4 regions of the Exiguobacterium artemiae 7-3 genome follow, and region 1 is predicted to be linked to each of the others. Evidence: riboswitches for the same ligand, from Rfam matches in the RefSeq annotation. Region 1 holds a riboswitch; each other region holds the start of a gene.
What was found. A riboswitch is a leader RNA that binds a small molecule or an ion and turns the genes downstream of it on or off. The one in region 1 is predicted to bind S-adenosylmethionine.
Positions count from the first base shown of each region.

Region 1 (4,279 bases):
TTTTCGCGACATATTCCCAAACTTGTGTATCAGAACCGCTGACGCCAAGCTTGACCGTTTTTTGATCTTCTTCTCCGGAAGCGGCACATCCCGCAAATAATACCGTCGTTAATGCTGCACCAATCGCTAAACCTTTTTTCATCATCCATCTCTCCCTTATCTGCTCTATGTTTTTTTTAATGTCTCCGAATTTTTCTTGCCAACAGATTACCTGTCGTCTGTAACCCTTGAACAAGAATCACGAGTATCCCGACCGTGATGATCATGACGGTCGTATCAAACCGTTGGTAGCCGTAGGTGATCGCTAAGTCACCCAGTCCGCCGCCACCAATCGCCCCGGCCATCGCCGATGCACCGATTAAGCCGATCGTCGCAATCGTCAAGTTCAGAACCAGCGAGCTGAGGGCTTCCGGCAACAGGAAGCGGAAAATCGTCTGCAACGGTGTCGCCCCCATCGCTTCTGCCGCCTCCAAGACACCGGTATCGACTTCCAGTAACGAACTTTCGATCAATCGGGCGATGTACGGTGCCGCGTAAAAAACAAGCGGAACGATGGCTGCCTGCGTCCCGATCGACGATCCGACAATCAAGCGTGTCAGTGGAATGATCGCGACGAGCAGGATAATGAACGGGACGGACCGGAAGATGTTGACGATGCCGCTTAAGACATTGAAGAAGGGAATTTGTTCAAGCAACGCCCCTTTGCGTGTGACGACGAGCAGAATGCCGAGCGGTAAACCGATTAATGTCGAGAAAAGTAACGACAGTCCGACCATCGTCAACGTCTGCAGGAATGCATTCCAAATATCTGTGTAATTAACTAACATCCGCGAGCACCTCCTCAACGACGACATCCGACTGATGAATGTAATGCAATGCCCGTTTGATTTCCGTCGCGTCGCCGATCAGTTCAACGAGCAGACTGCCGAACGGAATGTTTTGCAGTTCCGTGATGCTACCGTGCAGGATGTTGAGATCGACATCAAACCGTTTCGCGACTTGCGATAAGAGCGGTTGCCCCGTCCCTGCCCCGAGGAAGTTGATTTTGTAGATGTGATGTCCGGCATCCCGTTGATCGATGACGGTTTGAACCGATGCCGGAATTTCATCCTGCATGACGGAGCGGACGAAGTTTTTTGCCGTTGCCGTCTGTGGATTCGAGAAGACATCGAACACGGTACCCGATTCAATCAGCTGACCGGCTTCGATGACGGCGACACGGTCACAAATCTCACGGATGACACCCATCTCATGGGTAATCAGTAAAATCGTGATGCCGTATTCCTGATTAATCTGTTTCAACAGGCGTAATATGTGTTGCGTCGTCTGGGGATCGAGGGCGGATGTCGCCTCGTCACACAACAGGACCGACGGCTGGGTCGCGAGTGCCCGGGCGATTCCGACCCGTTGTTTCTGTCCGCCCGATAACTGATCCGGATAATGATCGGCCTTATCTGCCAAATCGACGAAGTCCAGTAGTTCGCTGACCCGCCGGTTGACTTCCTCTTTTTTGACACCTTTTAAGACAAGCGGTTTTGCGACATTCGCAAACACTGTATTCGAATCCAGCAGGTTGAAATGCTGAAAGATCATTCCGATATGTTGTTTTGCCTCCCGCAGCTGCTTCGCCGAGAGGGTTGTCAAATCTTGTCCATCGACCGTCACGCTGCCGGATGTCGGCCGTTCGAGCAGGTTGACGCATCGTAATAAGGAACTTTTCCCGGCTCCGCTGAAACCGATGACACCAAAGATTTCGCCTTTTCGGATTTCGAGATCCACTCCGTTCAACGCAGCGATCGATTGGTCATTTGTTTCATAGATTTTTTTTACATTTTTGAATGTAATCACCACTTTTTCCCCCTTCAAAATACAAAAAAGGTCTCTTCTTAAGAAACAAGAAGAGACCTGGATCCGCACAATGGCAGAATCCACTCGACTCATCTCTCAGACAATTGTCTGATGGAATTGGCACAGTGCTCATAATGAGTCTGTTGCCGAGGTTTCGTAGGGCCAGTCCCTCCACCTCTCTGGATAAGTGTTGCGGTATGAAATTCGTATGTGTGTTGTTGCCGGTTGAACTTATGTCGTAAAACTAATTTTTACACTACAGAAAGATCTTTTAAAGGTCAACCATATTTTCAAAAATAAACCATATGACCCATATCGATTGTTGTACCGGGACAAACCGGATCCTTGCATAAATTTTGATGCCATTAAAGAGAGTTTGACAATTCATTTCCGTCAATGCTATTATCTTCTCAATGATTAATCCGACAATTCCTATACGATATATCAAGAGTGGACGAGAGACCTGGCTCTAGGACTCCACGGCAACCTGCTACTGTGCAAGGTGCTCCGACCAGCAAAGCGGCTGCTTTGGATGATACACACGAGAAACTCGTTTGCGTCCAAAGCCAAACGGGTTTTTATTTTTGAAATGGAGGACGAGATGATGAGTATGGTTTATCCTGTTATACCGGGTGCAGAAGCCTTTTCCTTAGGACGCGGATCCGTCGGCATTTTGCTCTGTCATGGTTTTAACGCAACACCGCAAAGTGTTCGGGCTGTAGGAGAACAGTTCGCAGAACATGGCTTCTCCGTCTATGCGCCTCGCCTGCACGGTCACGGGACGGATGTACGGGAATTCGAAACGACGATGGCAGACGACTGGAAACAGAGCTTACGTGACGGCTTCGAACAATTGGCCGCACGGTGTGAATCAATCTTCATCGTCGGACAATCGATGGGCGCGACACTTGCCCTGTCGCTCGCCGCTGAAGGTCTCCCGGTCGCAGGAATCATCACCATCAACGCCGCCTTGGCTGTCCCTGCTTACGAAGCCTTGTCGTTCACCGATTGTCCGGTCTATCTTCCGGAAAGTGTCCCTGATATCAAACAATCGGCTTTTGAAATCATCTATGATCTTGTCCCCGCCGTCTGCGCTTCAGAACTGTTGCGACTCATCGATGAGACGCGACCACACTTAGCAACGATTCAAATTCCGACACTTATTTTATATTCTGCCGAGGATCACGTCGTCCCGCCAACCTGTTCGGATTATTTGTACCGGACGATTGGTGCAGCGGATAAACGCAGTTATTGTCTGCTTGACTCGTACCATGTTGCGACACTCGATTATGATCAAAAGACAATTGTTCGGGAAACCTTACGATTCGTCGAGCAGTTCAGCCAGTTGACACGGACCGGTTGATATAAAAAAAAGCGAACGATTCTTTGGCCTCACTGCCAGGAATCGTTCGCTTTTTCAAATCGGATATGCTCAATTCTGCTGTTGTTTTTTCCATTCCTGTAACGGTTTCGGTTTGCCCGGTACTTGATGACAATGGCGGCAACGTGGTTCATAGGATTCAGACGCCCCGACCAAAATGATTGGATCATTGTAGTTTGCGGGTTTCCCGTCAATCAATCGTTGTGTCCGCGATGCCGGATCTCCGCACGACAGACAAATCGCCTGTAATTTCGTCACGAATTCTGCACGTGCCAACAATTCGGGCATCTTGCCGAATGGCTCCGCCCGAAAGTCTTGATCGAGTCCTGCACAAATGACGCGTTTGCCATCTTGAGCCAGTGCTTCGATGACCGCGACGATTTCGTCGTCAAAGAATTGAACTTCGTCAATGGCGACGATTTGTGTTTCTTCCGCCACTGCTGCATAGACATCACGACTCGTCGCCATCGGAATCGCGATGACGGAATTGCCGACGTGCGACACGACATGCTCCTCGTGGTACCGATCATCGATTGCCGGCTTGAACACCTGAACCGGTAACTTTCCATACTGTGCCCGTCTGACACGACGGATCAGTTCTTCTGATTTGCCGGAAAACATGCTTCCACAAATCACTTCAATCCAACCATATTGATTGATCACATGCATCATCGTAAACACCGTCCTCTAAATTAGTCACTTTAACGAGTATAGCCCGAATCTAAATTGAGAAAAAGGATTGACTTCTAAAAATCAAAAACCCGTGCCAAATTCCCCATTTTCTTCATCTTCTCATTTCAACTGGTATGTATTTCCTGTACACTGAAAGAGAAGTTTCTTTGAAGGAAGGTGACTCCGATTCATCATATATTACATGAAGTCCTCCACCAATATGGAGCGTTCGGACTCGCCGTTCTGCTGGCCGGCGGAATCGTTGGTCTTCCTGTTCCGGACGAGACATTACTCGTCATGTCAGGATTCTGGATGCACCATGGTGATTTACCGCTTGCCGGAACGATCCTTGCTGCCTATGCCGGCAGCTGTATCGGT
Region 1 covers NZ_KK211190.1:332,159-336,437, reverse strand. Annotated here, with positions in the region: gene P402_RS0102775 (MetQ/NlpA family ABC transporter substrate-binding protein) at 1-142, opposite strand, end outside; gene P402_RS0102770 (methionine ABC transporter permease) at 177-827, opposite strand; gene P402_RS0102765 (methionine ABC transporter ATP-binding protein) at 817-1,848, opposite strand; SAM riboswitch class I at 1,935-2,038, opposite strand; SAM riboswitch class I at 2,287-2,390, shown strand; gene P402_RS0102760 (alpha/beta hydrolase) at 2,453-3,211, shown strand; gene P402_RS0102755 (thymidine kinase) at 3,281-3,901, opposite strand; gene P402_RS0102750 (DedA family protein) at 4,079-4,279, shown strand, end outside.

Region 2 (4,279 bases), 2.3 Mb from region 1:
TTCCGTTCAATTTAGCAAAAGCGAGTAAGGTCTCAAAGCCGGGACGGATGACAGCCCGATCAATCAAAAAATCAACATAATCTTGTTTTCGATCTGATGGGAGCAACCGGAACATCTGTCCGACCCCGGATTGAATCGACAGCGAGCGGTCGAGCACACCTTCTTTCAACGGTTCAAACGCTGCCGGCGAGGCAAATTCCTTCATCAAGGCGATGATATTATCGTGTTCCGTCACGGTCCCGTCAAAGTCACATAAAATCCGGATTGTCATTTCGTGATCCCCCAAGCGTCGAGGGCAATTCGTAATTCTTCCTGCCGCACCGCAGCACTTGTCAGCGATTCTCCGGTCAGTGCGGCGTCGAGCGCCTGACGGAATGCGAGGACACCGGCAGCGGCACCTTGCGGATGACCGTGAACGCCGCCTCCAGCATTGATGACCGAGTCGGTACCGAAATCACGGACGAGCTGGGCTACGAGACCGGGGTGGATACCGGCCGAGGGAACCGGCAAAATTGTCTTCGTGTCCCCGATCCGGGTTGCTTCGACGGCGATCCCGCGGGCCAAGTCTTTGGCGAGTGCCACGTTCCCGTACGGCGATGGGAACAACGTCAAATCGGCACCAGCCAGTCGCGGTAACGTTCCGAGCAGAACAGGAGCCGCAATCCCGTATTCGGGACTTGCGATCAAGGCACCGCTTAAGGCCGGATGATTGAAGATTGGAACGGAAATGTCCGGGTCAGCCGCTAACTCGCGCAGGACGTCGAGTCCGTATGTAAACGTATTGAGCAGGAAGGCGGTCGCGCCGGCTTCAATCAAACGTTTCGCTTGATCCTTCAAGCCGAAGACGGGACCGCTTAACGTAATCGCGTAAAGCGCCCGTTTGCCGGTCCGTTCATAATGGGCATCGAGGACTTCCCGGCCAATCCGTGCCCGGTCGAGTGCCGGCGTCAACGGATTGTCGTACAATATCTCATCATCTTTGACGAGATCGATGCCGCCCGCGAGCTGGGCTTCGAGTTGTTCCCGTAAAAAGACGAGGTCTCGTCCGATGACCCCTTTAAAGATGCTCATCAACAGGGGACGGTCATGGACTTGAATCAACTGACGGATTCCTTCAATCCCGAATTTGGCACCGGGGAAGTCGTTCGTGAACGACGGGGGAAGCTGTAGATCGGTTAACTTGATTTGTCCGTCGAGCGACAGTTTGCCGAAGACCGTCGTTAAGATAGCGGAAAAGTCGCGTGAGACGTTGTGTTCCGGATAACGGATCGTGATGTAACCTTTGCCGTCATGTTCTTCGGTATGAACAACCTGTCCTTTGAAGGATTCCAGCTGCTGCTGTTCCAAATGATTTAAATCGGTCCAGGAACCGACCGTCAGACCGAGCGCGATTTGTTCTGCTCGTTTCGCCAACTGATTGGTCGTCCCGAGTTGGTACGTTGCGGTAATATACGCCATATGAATCGTCTCTCCCTTATTGAAAAATACAAAAATGGTCCCTCGTCAATGACAAGAGACCATGAAAAATTGCGCGTGGACTCTTATCTGTCAGCGTAATAGCTGCAAGAATTAGCACCGTGCCAAGTGGTCGGTTGCTGCGACATCGTAGGGCTCGTCCCTCCGTCTGCTCTTGATAAGAATTGGATGAAATTGTGAAATCTAATTGCAATTTTTACACGAGATTGGTCCCTTGTCAAACTATATTTTGAAAATTTATTTTTTTGAAAATACTTCTTCTATAGACGGTTCCGTTTTTTAAGCCGTTTCACTAAAAATTGGAATTGACAGACGACCAACCGCGCACGTAGTATTCAAATCAACATCAACCACACGACAACTACATATGACTCTTATCGTGAGTTGGCAGAGGGAATTGGCCCGAAGACGCCGCAGCAACCGACCATCCGGCACGGTGCTACATCCAACAGACATTCGTCTGAGAGATAAGAGGACGGAGTATTCTACCGCGCCTCTTTTCTTTGACGAAAAGAGGCGTTTTTTCGTGTGATCAACAAGGAGGAAACCATAATGGGATACCAAGCATTTACAGTACAGGACGCGATTGAACGGGTCCAGACACTCGGATTGATCGGCAAAGGACCGGTGACGGCAGAGGAAATCGGGGACGGGAACTTAAACCTTGTCTTTCGGATTCAATCGGGGAATCAGCGATTGATTTTAAAACAGGCTTTACCGTATGCGAAAGTCGTCGGCGAAAGTTGGCCGTTATCGCTTGAACGGGCCTGGATTGAACAGTCCGCCTTAAAAGAATTTGCAAAAGTCGCCGTTCCGTTCGTCCCGCACGTCTACCATGCAAGTAAGGAAGAGGCATTTACGGTGATGGAGGATTTGTCTCACTTGACGATTGTCCGGACCGGCTTGCTCGAAGGGGAGAAGTATCCGTTGCTTGCGGAACATATCGGTTCTTACTTGGCGCGAACACTGTTTTACACGTCGGATTTTGCACTTGGACCGGTCACAAAAAAACAAGTGGCGCGGAACTACTACAATCCGGATCTCTGTGATATCACGGAAAAATTAATCTTTACGGATCCGTTTTATGACGCGGAAACGAATGCGGTTGAAGCCGGGCTGGAATCGGAAGTGGCTCAGTTGTGGCAGGATGCAGCGCTGAAACGCGAAGTCGCGAAACTCGAAACTCTGTTCATCACGAAGGGCGACGCGTTATTACACGGGGACTTACATACTGGAAGTATTTTTGCTTCAGCCGATGAAACAAAAGTCATCGATCCCGAGTTTGCCTTTTACGGACCGTTTGGTTTTGATGTCGGACAATTCATCGCCCATCTCTGCTTTGCCGCGTATCCGAACTATGCCGAGTTACGGAATGGACGGGTGAAAGACATCGATACATTTTGGCTGACCTTTGCGTCTACGTTCAAAGCATTATGGGAGCGGGAAGCGGTGGAGCCGTTCCGTTCAGCGGACGGGCTTGTTGACGATGTCCTCAGCACGATTTTGCAGGACGCACTTGGCTTTGCCGGATGTGAATTGATCCGCCGGACGATTGGACTAGCACCGGTCGCCGACCTTGAGAACATCACGGACGCGGGGGAACGACTCGAGCGGAAACGCCATGCGTTACGTCTTGGAGTGGCATTGATTAAACGCCGGACTGAATGCAAGACGTTCACTGATTTACGGAACTTTGATTTGACGGAGGAACTCAGCCGATGAGCCAATTCGTCCAAAGCATCATCTATGAAAATGGGACGGTGACGATCTTGGATCAGACCCGGCTCCCGGAAGAAGAACGGTATGAAATCATTCATGATTTAGCGCAAGCGATTGACGCAATCAAACAATTGCGAGTCCGTGGTGCACCGGCGATCAGCCTGTTCGGCGGCTTCATCCTTGTACAGGAAGCATTTCGGACGACAGGGTCGCTTCCTGAAGCGAAACAAGACTTGTTGACGGTATCGGCACAACTACTCTCGACCCGACCGACCGCCGTCAATCTGCGGAATGTGCTAGATGAGCTGAATCAGCTGATCGTCTCGAGCACGACGCTTGCCGAGTTGCCAAAACGGTTGGAACAAAAAGCACTGGCGCTTTATGAGGCGGATGCCAAGACATCCCGGCAAATCGGTATTCATGCGCTGGAATTGTTCCAGTCCGGTGACCGGATTCTGACGATTTGTAATGCCGGATCGATTGCGACAGCGGCTTACGGGACGGCACTCGCTCCGTTTTATCTCGCGAAAGAACAGGGAATTCCACTCTCCGTTTATGCATCGGAAACCCGTCCGTTACTTCAGGGAGCACGTTTGACGACATGGGAACTGCAACGGGCCGGAATTGACGTGACGTTGATTACGGACAACATGGTCGCGCATACGATCAAGGAAAAGAACATAACTGCCATCATCGTTGGTGCTGATCGGATTACCCGAAACGGCGATACGGCGAACAAAATCGGCACGTTCCAACTGGCGTTACTGGCCCGTGCTTTCGGGATTCCGTTTTATGTCGCCGCACCACTTTCGACCTTTGATTTTACGAGCTTATCGGGAGACGAAATTGAGATTGAAGAACGCGATGCCCGTGAAGTGACGCAACTGGCCGGAAAAGTGACGGCGCCAGCCGGAGTAGCGGTTTTTAATCCGGCGTTTGACGTGACACCGCACGAATTAATCACGGCAATCATTACGGAACTCGGGGTCATCGAACATCCATCCGTCGAGACGATCGAGCAGACAATCGGACAACAGATACGTTAAACAGACAGGGGAGATCGAGATGAAAAAATTAGCATTTG
Region 2 covers NZ_KK211190.1:2,600,745-2,605,023, reverse strand. Annotated here, with positions in the region: gene P402_RS0114430 (2-hydroxy-3-keto-5-methylthiopentenyl-1-phosphate phosphatase) at 1-271, opposite strand, end outside; gene P402_RS0114425 (2,3-diketo-5-methylthiopentyl-1-phosphate enolase) at 268-1,458, opposite strand; SAM riboswitch class I at 1,539-1,640, opposite strand; SAM riboswitch class I at 1,848-1,950, shown strand; gene mtnK (S-methyl-5-thioribose kinase) at 2,029-3,198, shown strand; gene mtnA (S-methyl-5-thioribose-1-phosphate isomerase) at 3,195-4,241, shown strand; gene P402_RS0114410 (sugar ABC transporter substrate-binding protein) at 4,261-4,279, shown strand, end outside.
Region 2: linked by a shared signal. The riboswitch ahead of mtnK (S-methyl-5-thioribose kinase) and the one ahead of P402_RS0102760 (alpha/beta hydrolase) in region 1 are both predicted to bind S-adenosylmethionine.

Region 3 (4,279 bases), 240 kb from region 1:
AAAAAGAAGCGGCCTTCCTCGAATCCCGTCGTTACGGCGCGTTACTCGGGGCAACGTCAGAGTTCAACAAGATGGAAGGGATTACCGTCAATGCGGAGGACAAAAAAGCTTATATCGCGCTTTCGTATGTTTCCGGTAGTACGGAAAAACAAGACGGTGCCGTTCAGGACGATATTCAGCTGGAAAAACGCGAATCCGGTGCGACGTTTGAAATCGACCTCGGTCGTGCAAAAGGTATCGACAGCCGTTATGTCCCGACGAATATGCAGGCCCTCGTCATCGGTGAGGATTTAGCGAAGCCGGATGCCTACGGCAACACAGCGAATCCGAATCTTGTTTCAAATCCGGATAACCTGGCCTATTCTGCAACATCAAACACACTCTTCATCGGTGAAGACAGCTCGTTGCATACAAACAACTTCGTCTGGGCATACAACTTAAAGACGAAAAAACTGTCACGAATTCTCTCTGTTCCGGTTGGTGCGGAAGCGACAGGACTCCGGTCACTCGATCGTGTCGGCGGATACAGCTATCTGCTCAGCAACTACCAGCATCCGGGTGAAGGACTCAACGGCAAGCAGATTACAGCCGTTGATCCGAAGAAACTGGAGCAAGCGATGCAAGACGGCATCGGCATTCAAAAAACAGGCGGTGTCGGTTACTTGTCCGGTCTCCCGACAGGTCAGAAATCGTATTCTCACCGTTAAATCGCATAAGAGCTTAGCAAAAAGCAGGCAGTGGATGTTTTAATCCGCTCCCTGCTTTTTTAGTCTTGCGATTCAAGACGGTTTTTCGATTATGTGCGCAGCTGACCGGCTTCCTGCTCCACACGTCGGAGCAATTCCTGCACGATTTTTTCTGTTTCCCGTTCGCCGCCAAGTGACAACAGGCTTCGTCCGACGAAATTAGCGCCTTCGTTTTTCCCGGTATAAATCAGCTGACAGCTTGTTTCGTCAAGCCGCTTTAAGGTAAATGTCATCTCGAGCTTAAAGATTTTAGCAAGCGTAAAACCAATCGTATTTTGCTTAAAATCCGGTTGATTCGTATAGGCAAGATCCGTCACGATATACGTCTCTAATCGATTCCCCTGCATATACGTTTGCCGGTACGTCGAGCCGACGACACCCGGTTTCCGTTCAATCACCTCGTGCTGGACGACACCCGGAATCAGACGTTGTAACCGATCATGATCAAAGATATGCCAGGCTTTCTCGATCGGAACATCCAATCTCTTTTCTTCGTGCCACGTTACCATCCGAACCCCTCCCTTTACTGAAAAATACCCTGATGTGTGCAGTTCTAACTTCAAACTACACACATACAGGGTATTCGGCTTGCTTGGATTGGTTAGTGATGGTTATTTCACAGTTTGAAGTTCCAGTGCGGCACCGAGGAACTTCGCCAGTTCGAGCATCCCGAACTTACCGGCAGCCGCTTCCGCATCTGAATTGTAGTTCGTATTCGTATTGACGTCATACGTATAAATGGTTCCGTTCGCATCCTTGATGAATTCGATTCCGGCGACCGCGATCTGGTTCGCCTGCAGGAATGCTTCATATTTTTGAATGATTGGATCATCAAATCCATCGACGATTTTAAACTTCATCGGTGTTTGCGGGGCCTCTTCACCGACCGGGCAGAACAAATCGTCAATGACACACGCATCTGCCGGGCACAGTTCAAATCCTTCTGACGTGTCGACCTGAACAGCATAAACGAACTTTCCGCCGACGAATTCACAGCGTGTGATATACGGTTCCGGTGCTTGGATATATTCTTGAATCAACGTGATCCCGTCGACCGGTTCATCAAACGTCGGACCGTCGAGATACGTCTCGAGTGCTTCAATCGAGTGGAACAACTGAACGCCGAGTCCTTTTCCGGCACGGTTGTGTTTTGTGATGAACGAAGATACGCCAATATTTTTCGCCGCTTCGACAATCTGATCACGTCCGACGGCAGCCGTCGTCTTCGGAACCCGGATCCCGGCTTTTCGAAGAGCCGTATACTGATTGATTTTACTCACTTCAAGACGTAAGGCACGGGTCCCGTTAAAGACGGTCCGATCATGTTCTTCAAGCCAAGCAAGTACACCTTCTGTCAGTTCCGGTGCGTAACGGTGACCGCGCGTATGCGAAGATGCACTCATCCGGCTGTAAAAGACGCCTTCCGGTGGAAGTTCATCAAGCGGAACTTGCCCTTCGTCGAGATGCCACTGTTCATATGGCAACTCCAGTTCTTCGAGTCGTTTAATTAAATGGTCCGTCCATTCTTGGTTTTCGTGTAAGATATGAATTTTTGTCATTTGGTTTGACCTACCTTTCGTTTTTCTTCGACAAGCGGCATGACGTCGCGCGCGAAGCGTTCCATCTCTTCCAGTTGTGGTGAAAATTGAAGTAATAATAAGGAGACACCCACCTGCTCAAACGCAAGAATCCGTTCGGCAATCTGTTCCGGTGTTCCAATCAAATCAGGACGGAGTCCGCGGTTCGAGACCGAATAATCGTTCCGTTTTACCTGCTGTTCGAGTTGTGATTTGCTGACGAAGTCGTCGTACCCGGCGTATCCGGCACTGTCTTCCTTGACGTCCGTAATTCGTTGCCATTCTTGAATGGCCTCTTCTTCCGTATCGCGGCAGATGATATAGGCAGCCAGTCCAAAGCTTTCAAGCGGCGGTTGCCCAGTTGCTTGTCGACGTGCCTTCATATCCTCAATCTTGACGGACACTTCTTCCACCGTTCCCCCGTGCATGACATAGGCGTCACAATGATTGACGATGGTCTGTTTCCCGGCTTCACTTTCCCCGCCTGCGTACAACTTGATGCCCGGTCGTTGAACCGGTTTCGGATGCAGTTGTGTCTGCTCGAGCGTATAATAGTTCCCGTCGAAGCTGTACGGCGAAGCATCTGCCCATAATCCTTTCATGATCGTGACAAACTCTTCCGTCCGCGCGTAGCGTTCGTCGTGGGCCGTGAAGATGCCATTGTATTGCCGCGCTTCTTCTTCCCACCAGGCAGAGACGACGTTCAGTGTAAAGCGCCCGTTGCTGAGTTGATCAATGTTTGCTGCCATCTTCGCGGTCGTCGCAGGATTATGGAACCCCGGACGGACAGCTGTCATGATTTCGAGACGCTCCGTCGTCGCGGCAATCGCCGCTGCCGTCGTCCAGGCTTCAAGACTTGGTGCTTCGAGTCCTTTGATGTCATTTAAATTCAACTCCGCAATCAGTGTCGTCGAAAAACCGATTCGTTCTGCCGTTTGCGCGACCTGTTTCGCATAGTCGAACGTCGCCGGCATCTGTTCGTCCTCGACATTTCGTAACCACCCGCCAAAAATCGGTAACCAAAATCCATACTCCATCCGTTATGTCCCCCTTATAAAAAAAATCGCTCTTCTCGAAAATCGAAAAGAGCGACGGATTAATCATGTCTGCTCTTATCTGTAAAGGGATTGCCCCCTTTAGGAAGTAGCACCTTCCGCTGCGCGCGGGGTTGCTGAAGTGTCTTCGGGCCATTCCCTCGACTTCTCTTGATAAGAATTATTGGAATTATCGTACACTTTTTAGCAGAGTAAAGCAACCATTAAACCTTGTTTTCCAATCGGAATTAAAAACAGCAATAAAAAAAGGATGAGAGCTGGGCTCTCATCCTCGTTGTCTTAATATGGGGCAACAAACGTCGACTCTTCGACAGGTGCTTCTTCACCGCGGATGCGGTCATAGAATTTTGCAAGCGTGACGCTGAAATATGGGCCAACCCACAAGAAGGCGATTCCGATGGTAATCAAACCGAGCAGGAACCAACCAATGAATGAGAGGACGAGCATGAACGCTTCCATCTTATGTCCGTCCATCATTTGGCGCGAACGTGTAATCGCATCCAAAATGCCGATTGAAGGTTCATCTCGTAAAATATAAAACGTCATTAGATACGAAAATGACTTGATGATACCCGGGATGATAAATAGTAAGAACCATAAACCAAGGAAAATACTTTGGACAATCGAAAGACCGACTGCCTTTAAGAAAATTTTGTATGGCTCAAATAAATCAACGATTTTTGCCTGTTCTTTCCGAGCGACAGACATCGCAAGCCATGTCCAACCAATCGCAAGTGGAAGCAAGAGAATGTTCAGTAAGAAACCGATGAAATCAATCGCTTGAATATCTTCATTCGCATCAGAAGAAAACATCGTTGGAATACTTTGAATGATGAGAAACAGTAAAAACATAAGTGCCATGAAGACCCAGCGACCACTGAGCGCTTCACGGGCGGATAAT
Region 3 covers NZ_KK211190.1:93,278-97,556, reverse strand. Annotated here, with positions in the region: gene P402_RS0101490 (PhoX family protein) at 1-707, shown strand, start outside; gene P402_RS0101485 (hypothetical protein) at 797-1,255, opposite strand; gene P402_RS0101480 (ATP-grasp domain-containing protein) at 1,358-2,305, opposite strand; gene P402_RS0101475 (LLM class flavin-dependent oxidoreductase) at 2,302-3,360, opposite strand; SAM riboswitch class I at 3,433-3,538, opposite strand; gene P402_RS0101470 (DUF975 family protein) at 3,658-4,279, opposite strand, start outside.
Region 3: linked by a shared signal. The riboswitch ahead of P402_RS0101475 (LLM class flavin-dependent oxidoreductase) and the one ahead of P402_RS0102760 (alpha/beta hydrolase) in region 1 are both predicted to bind S-adenosylmethionine.

Region 4 (4,279 bases), 440 kb from region 1:
AGACTCATGTTCTTTTACCCTTTTCTAGAAATTTCAGTCGTATCCCTGCAAAGTTCGGGAGAAACAAAAAAAGTTCAGAAACACCCTTTAACAGGATGTTTCTGAACAATGGATTATACGAAACGTTTTGCCTGCTCTTCAAGAGTAGCAGCTTTATCTGTCTGCTCCCATGGCAATTCGATGTCTGTACGACCGAAGTGGCCATAAGCTGCTGTCTGACGATAAATCGGACGGCGGAGATCAAGCATCTTGATGATCCCTGCAGGACGGAGATCAAAGTTTTCTGCGATCAATTCGACGAGTTGCGCTTCAGGAAGTTTTCCTGTTCCGAACGTATCGACTGCGATTGAGACCGGATGTGCTACTCCGATTGCGTAAGCAAGTTGAACTTCTGCTTTGTCTGCAAGACCAGAGGCAACCAAGTTTTTCGCGACATAACGTGCTGCATAAGCAGCTGAACGGTCGACTTTCGTTGGATCTTTACCAGAGAAAGCTCCACCGCCGTGGCGTGCGTAACCGCCATACGTATCAACGATGATTTTACGACCTGTTAATCCTGCATCGCCTTGTGGTCCACCGATGACGAAACGGCCAGTTGGGTTGATGAAGAATTTCGTGTCTGCATCGATGTACTCCGTCGGAATGACCGGAGCGATGACATGTTCTTTCAGATCCGCTTGGATTTGCTCAAGCGTCACTTCTTCTGCATGTTGCGTTGAGATGACGATTGTATCGACGCGAACAGGTTCATTGTTCTCGTTGTATTCAACCGTGACTTGCGTTTTACCATCCGGACGGAGGTAATCGAGTTGTCCTGTCTTGCGGACTTCTGCAAGACGACGAGCAAGTTTGTGTGAAAGTGAAATCGGAAGTGGCATGAGTTCAGGTGTTTCTTTCGTTGCGTAACCGAACATCAGACCTTGGTCTCCTGCTCCAATCGCATCGATTTCTTCATCTGACATGTTTCCTTCGCGTGCTTCAAGCGCCTGGTCGACACCGAGAGCGATGTCTGCTGACTGCTCGTCGATTGATGTCAATACAGCACAAGTGTCTGCATCGAAACCGTATTTAGCGCGTGTGTAGCCGATTTCACGAATGGTTTCACGAACGACTTTCGGGATATCCACGTAAGTTGATGTCGTGATTTCTCCTGCTACTAATACGAGTCCTGTCGTGACAGAAGTTTCTGCCGCAACACGTGCGTTTGGATCGGCTGCAAGAATTGCATCCAAAATTGAATCCGAAATCTGGTCACAGATTTTATCCGGGTGACCTTCAGTTACTGATTCCGACGTAAATAGTCGGCGATTAAGGTTTGTCATGTTTGACCCTCCCAAAAAAGAATTTGACGGTGTACTCATTTCCCCTAGTTGAGTGGGACGGTAAAATGAAAAAAACCTTTCCATGTCCAAAAATGGTCAGGGAAAGGTTGTGCGTTCTTCCTTTACCCTCTTATCGTTCGAAGTGTTTACTTCGCTTCAGGAGAGCACCTTTTCCTACATTAATGATGAAATTAATATAAGACGGTTGCCGGGTTTCTTCGGGCCTTGTTCCCTCCACCTGCTCAGAATAAGAGTATCCGTTACGAATTACATGATATAAACTTGTGTCCACTCTGTCAAGCAACGTTTTAATTTCTAGTCGAAAAAAATCAGAAGAGATGTTAAACTGTTAATGCTGAAAGCGTTTCCAGATAAATAGAAATCAGCGCATGAAAATGATTGCCCTATCATTAGTATGTCATATATAATAAATGTGTCATACTAATAGTAGAGCCAAAACCAACGTAGGGGAAAGGTGGGGTCAGGATGCCGATGACGGTCCTGAATATCGAAGAACTACTCAAGAAGGAGCATGTGTTCAAACAACTGTCCGTTGCTGAACTAGTCGAACATGCGATTCGTAACAAAGAAGGAGTTCTTGCAGAAAATGGTGCTTTGTCTGTAGAAACGGGGAAATTTACAGGTCGTTCACCGAAAGACAAGTTCATCGTCCGTGATCAATCGTGTGAGATGCATATCGATTGGGGTCATGTCAATCAACCGATGGAATCGGACAAATTCGAGCAACTGTTACAAAAAGTTCTTCGTTATATGAACGAAGCAGATCAACTCTACTACACAGAAGCTGCTGCTGGTGCCGATACGCATTTCACCCTTCCAGTGCGCGTCGTAACCGAATATGCTTGGCATAATCTGTTTGCGAAACAGCTATTCTTACGCGAATATCCTACGGTTGCGGCCTTTGAACCATTTACGGTCGTTTACGCACCACACTTTAAGGCGGATCCTGCGGTTGACGGGACAAACTCTGAGACATTCATCGCGATGTCATTTGAACACCGTATCGTCTTGATTGGTGGAACCGAGTACGCCGGAGAAATCAAAAAATCAATTTTCTCTGTCATGAACTATCTCTTGCCACAACAAGAAGTGTTGTCGATGCACTGTTCAGCTAACGTTGGACATGAAGGTGATGTCGCGTTGTTCTTCGGGCTATCCGGGACTGGTAAGACCACCCTGTCTGCAGATGACAGCCGTCAATTGATCGGCGACGATGAACACGGCTGGTCACATGACGGCGTCTTCAATATCGAAGGCGGATGTTATGCGAAGACCGTCAACCTGTCACGTGAAAAAGAACCACAAATCTTTGATGCGATCCGTTTTGGTACCGTTCTTGAAAATGTTGTCCTCGACGACACCCGGATTCCGGATTATGATGATACGTCAAAAACGGAAAACACACGCGCGGCTTATCCGATTACTGCCATCGACAACATCGCTATCCCGTCTCGTGCCGGTCATCCGAAAACAATTGTTTTCCTGACAGCGGATGCTTACGGTGTGTTGCCTCCGATCAGTAAACTGACAAAAGAACAAGCGATGTATCACTTCTTATCAGGTTATACATCAAAACTTGCCGGAACGGAGCGCGGCGTCACAGAACCGGAAGCAACGTTCTCGACGTGTTTCGGTTCACCGTTCCTACCGTTGATTCCAGAAAAATATGCGACGATGCTCGGAGAACTGATTGATCGCCACGGCGTCACAGTCTATCTCGTCAATACAGGTTGGACCGGTGGAGCTTACGGTACCGGCAGCCGGATGAAACTCGCGTATACACGGACGATGGTCAATGCGGCCGTCAACGGTCTGCTCACAGATATCCCGACAGAAGAACATCCGATTTTCGGTCTGCATATGCCGATTGAAGTCCCTGGTGTTCCGACCGATTTACTCAATCCGGTCAAGGTCTGGGCGGATCCATCCGTTTACGAACAACAAGCGACTGCACTCGCTCAAAAGTTCACGCAGAACTTCGCACGTTTCGAAAGTGCGACCGATGCCATCAAAGCAGCTGGTCCTCGCGTTTAAAAATATCAATAACACTAAAAAGGTTGAGCTCCTTAACGGATGCTCAACCTTTTGTGTTAGACGATTGAATCTGTCTTGTCCTGTAAATGAAGTTCCTTTTGAGAGAGCCAAACTTGGCTTTCCTTCAGTAACTCGTAGGCGCGGCGCTTCGCAATCCCGAATCGGTTACTCAGCATCTCGAATCGTTCAAATTCTCCTCGGTCTGCGCTGATTGCGAGCAACAGGCAATCTCGAAACGGATGATCCTCGCCTTGCAAAACGTTTTTCAATGCCGGTTCAATCGGAAGCTGATCAATGATTTCATCAATATCTACGGAAAGTAACGCATCGATATGCGACAGCAATCCAATCATATAGGCGCTTTCTGCTTTCAGTGTCTTCGTTTCCCTAGCAAACAACTCGCATAGTTTCGCACAATGCAACGACGAACGTAATAATTCATCTGACCATTTGTATGGACTTGCGAGTTTCATTTCACGCAAGACGATTAACGAAATCCAGCTTTTCAGTTGCGAAAAGCCTAATAAGGAAATCGCCTGACGGACAGAACTGACTGTGTTTCGAAGACCGATTCCCGGAGAATTGATCAATTGCAGTACTTGCACGCTGATGTAGGGATTTCTTTCGATTTCATCGACGACGTCGTCATAATGATCGTCTGTATCCAACCATTTCAACATCTTCAACAGCACAGGTACTTGCGGAGGAACCGCCTTTCCTTTCATCAACATCGGTTTGGCATAAAAGTATCCCTGAAACCAGTCATATCCCATCTCAAGGCTTCTCGTATGGTCTTCATGTGTTTCGACCCGTTCTGCCAAAAAGCGCATATGCGGATAATTCCGCTTCAAGATATGTAAGATTGCACTTTGTTCGCGTGGATTGATGGCTTCGATATCAAT
Region 4 covers NZ_KK211190.1:770,594-774,872, reverse strand. Annotated here, with positions in the region: gene metK (methionine adenosyltransferase) at 114-1,322, opposite strand; SAM riboswitch class I at 1,450-1,576, opposite strand; gene pckA (phosphoenolpyruvate carboxykinase (ATP)) at 1,809-3,377, shown strand; gene P402_RS0104870 (EAL and HDOD domain-containing protein) at 3,434-4,279, opposite strand, start outside.
Region 4: linked by a shared signal. The riboswitch ahead of metK (methionine adenosyltransferase) and the one ahead of P402_RS0102760 (alpha/beta hydrolase) in region 1 are both predicted to bind S-adenosylmethionine.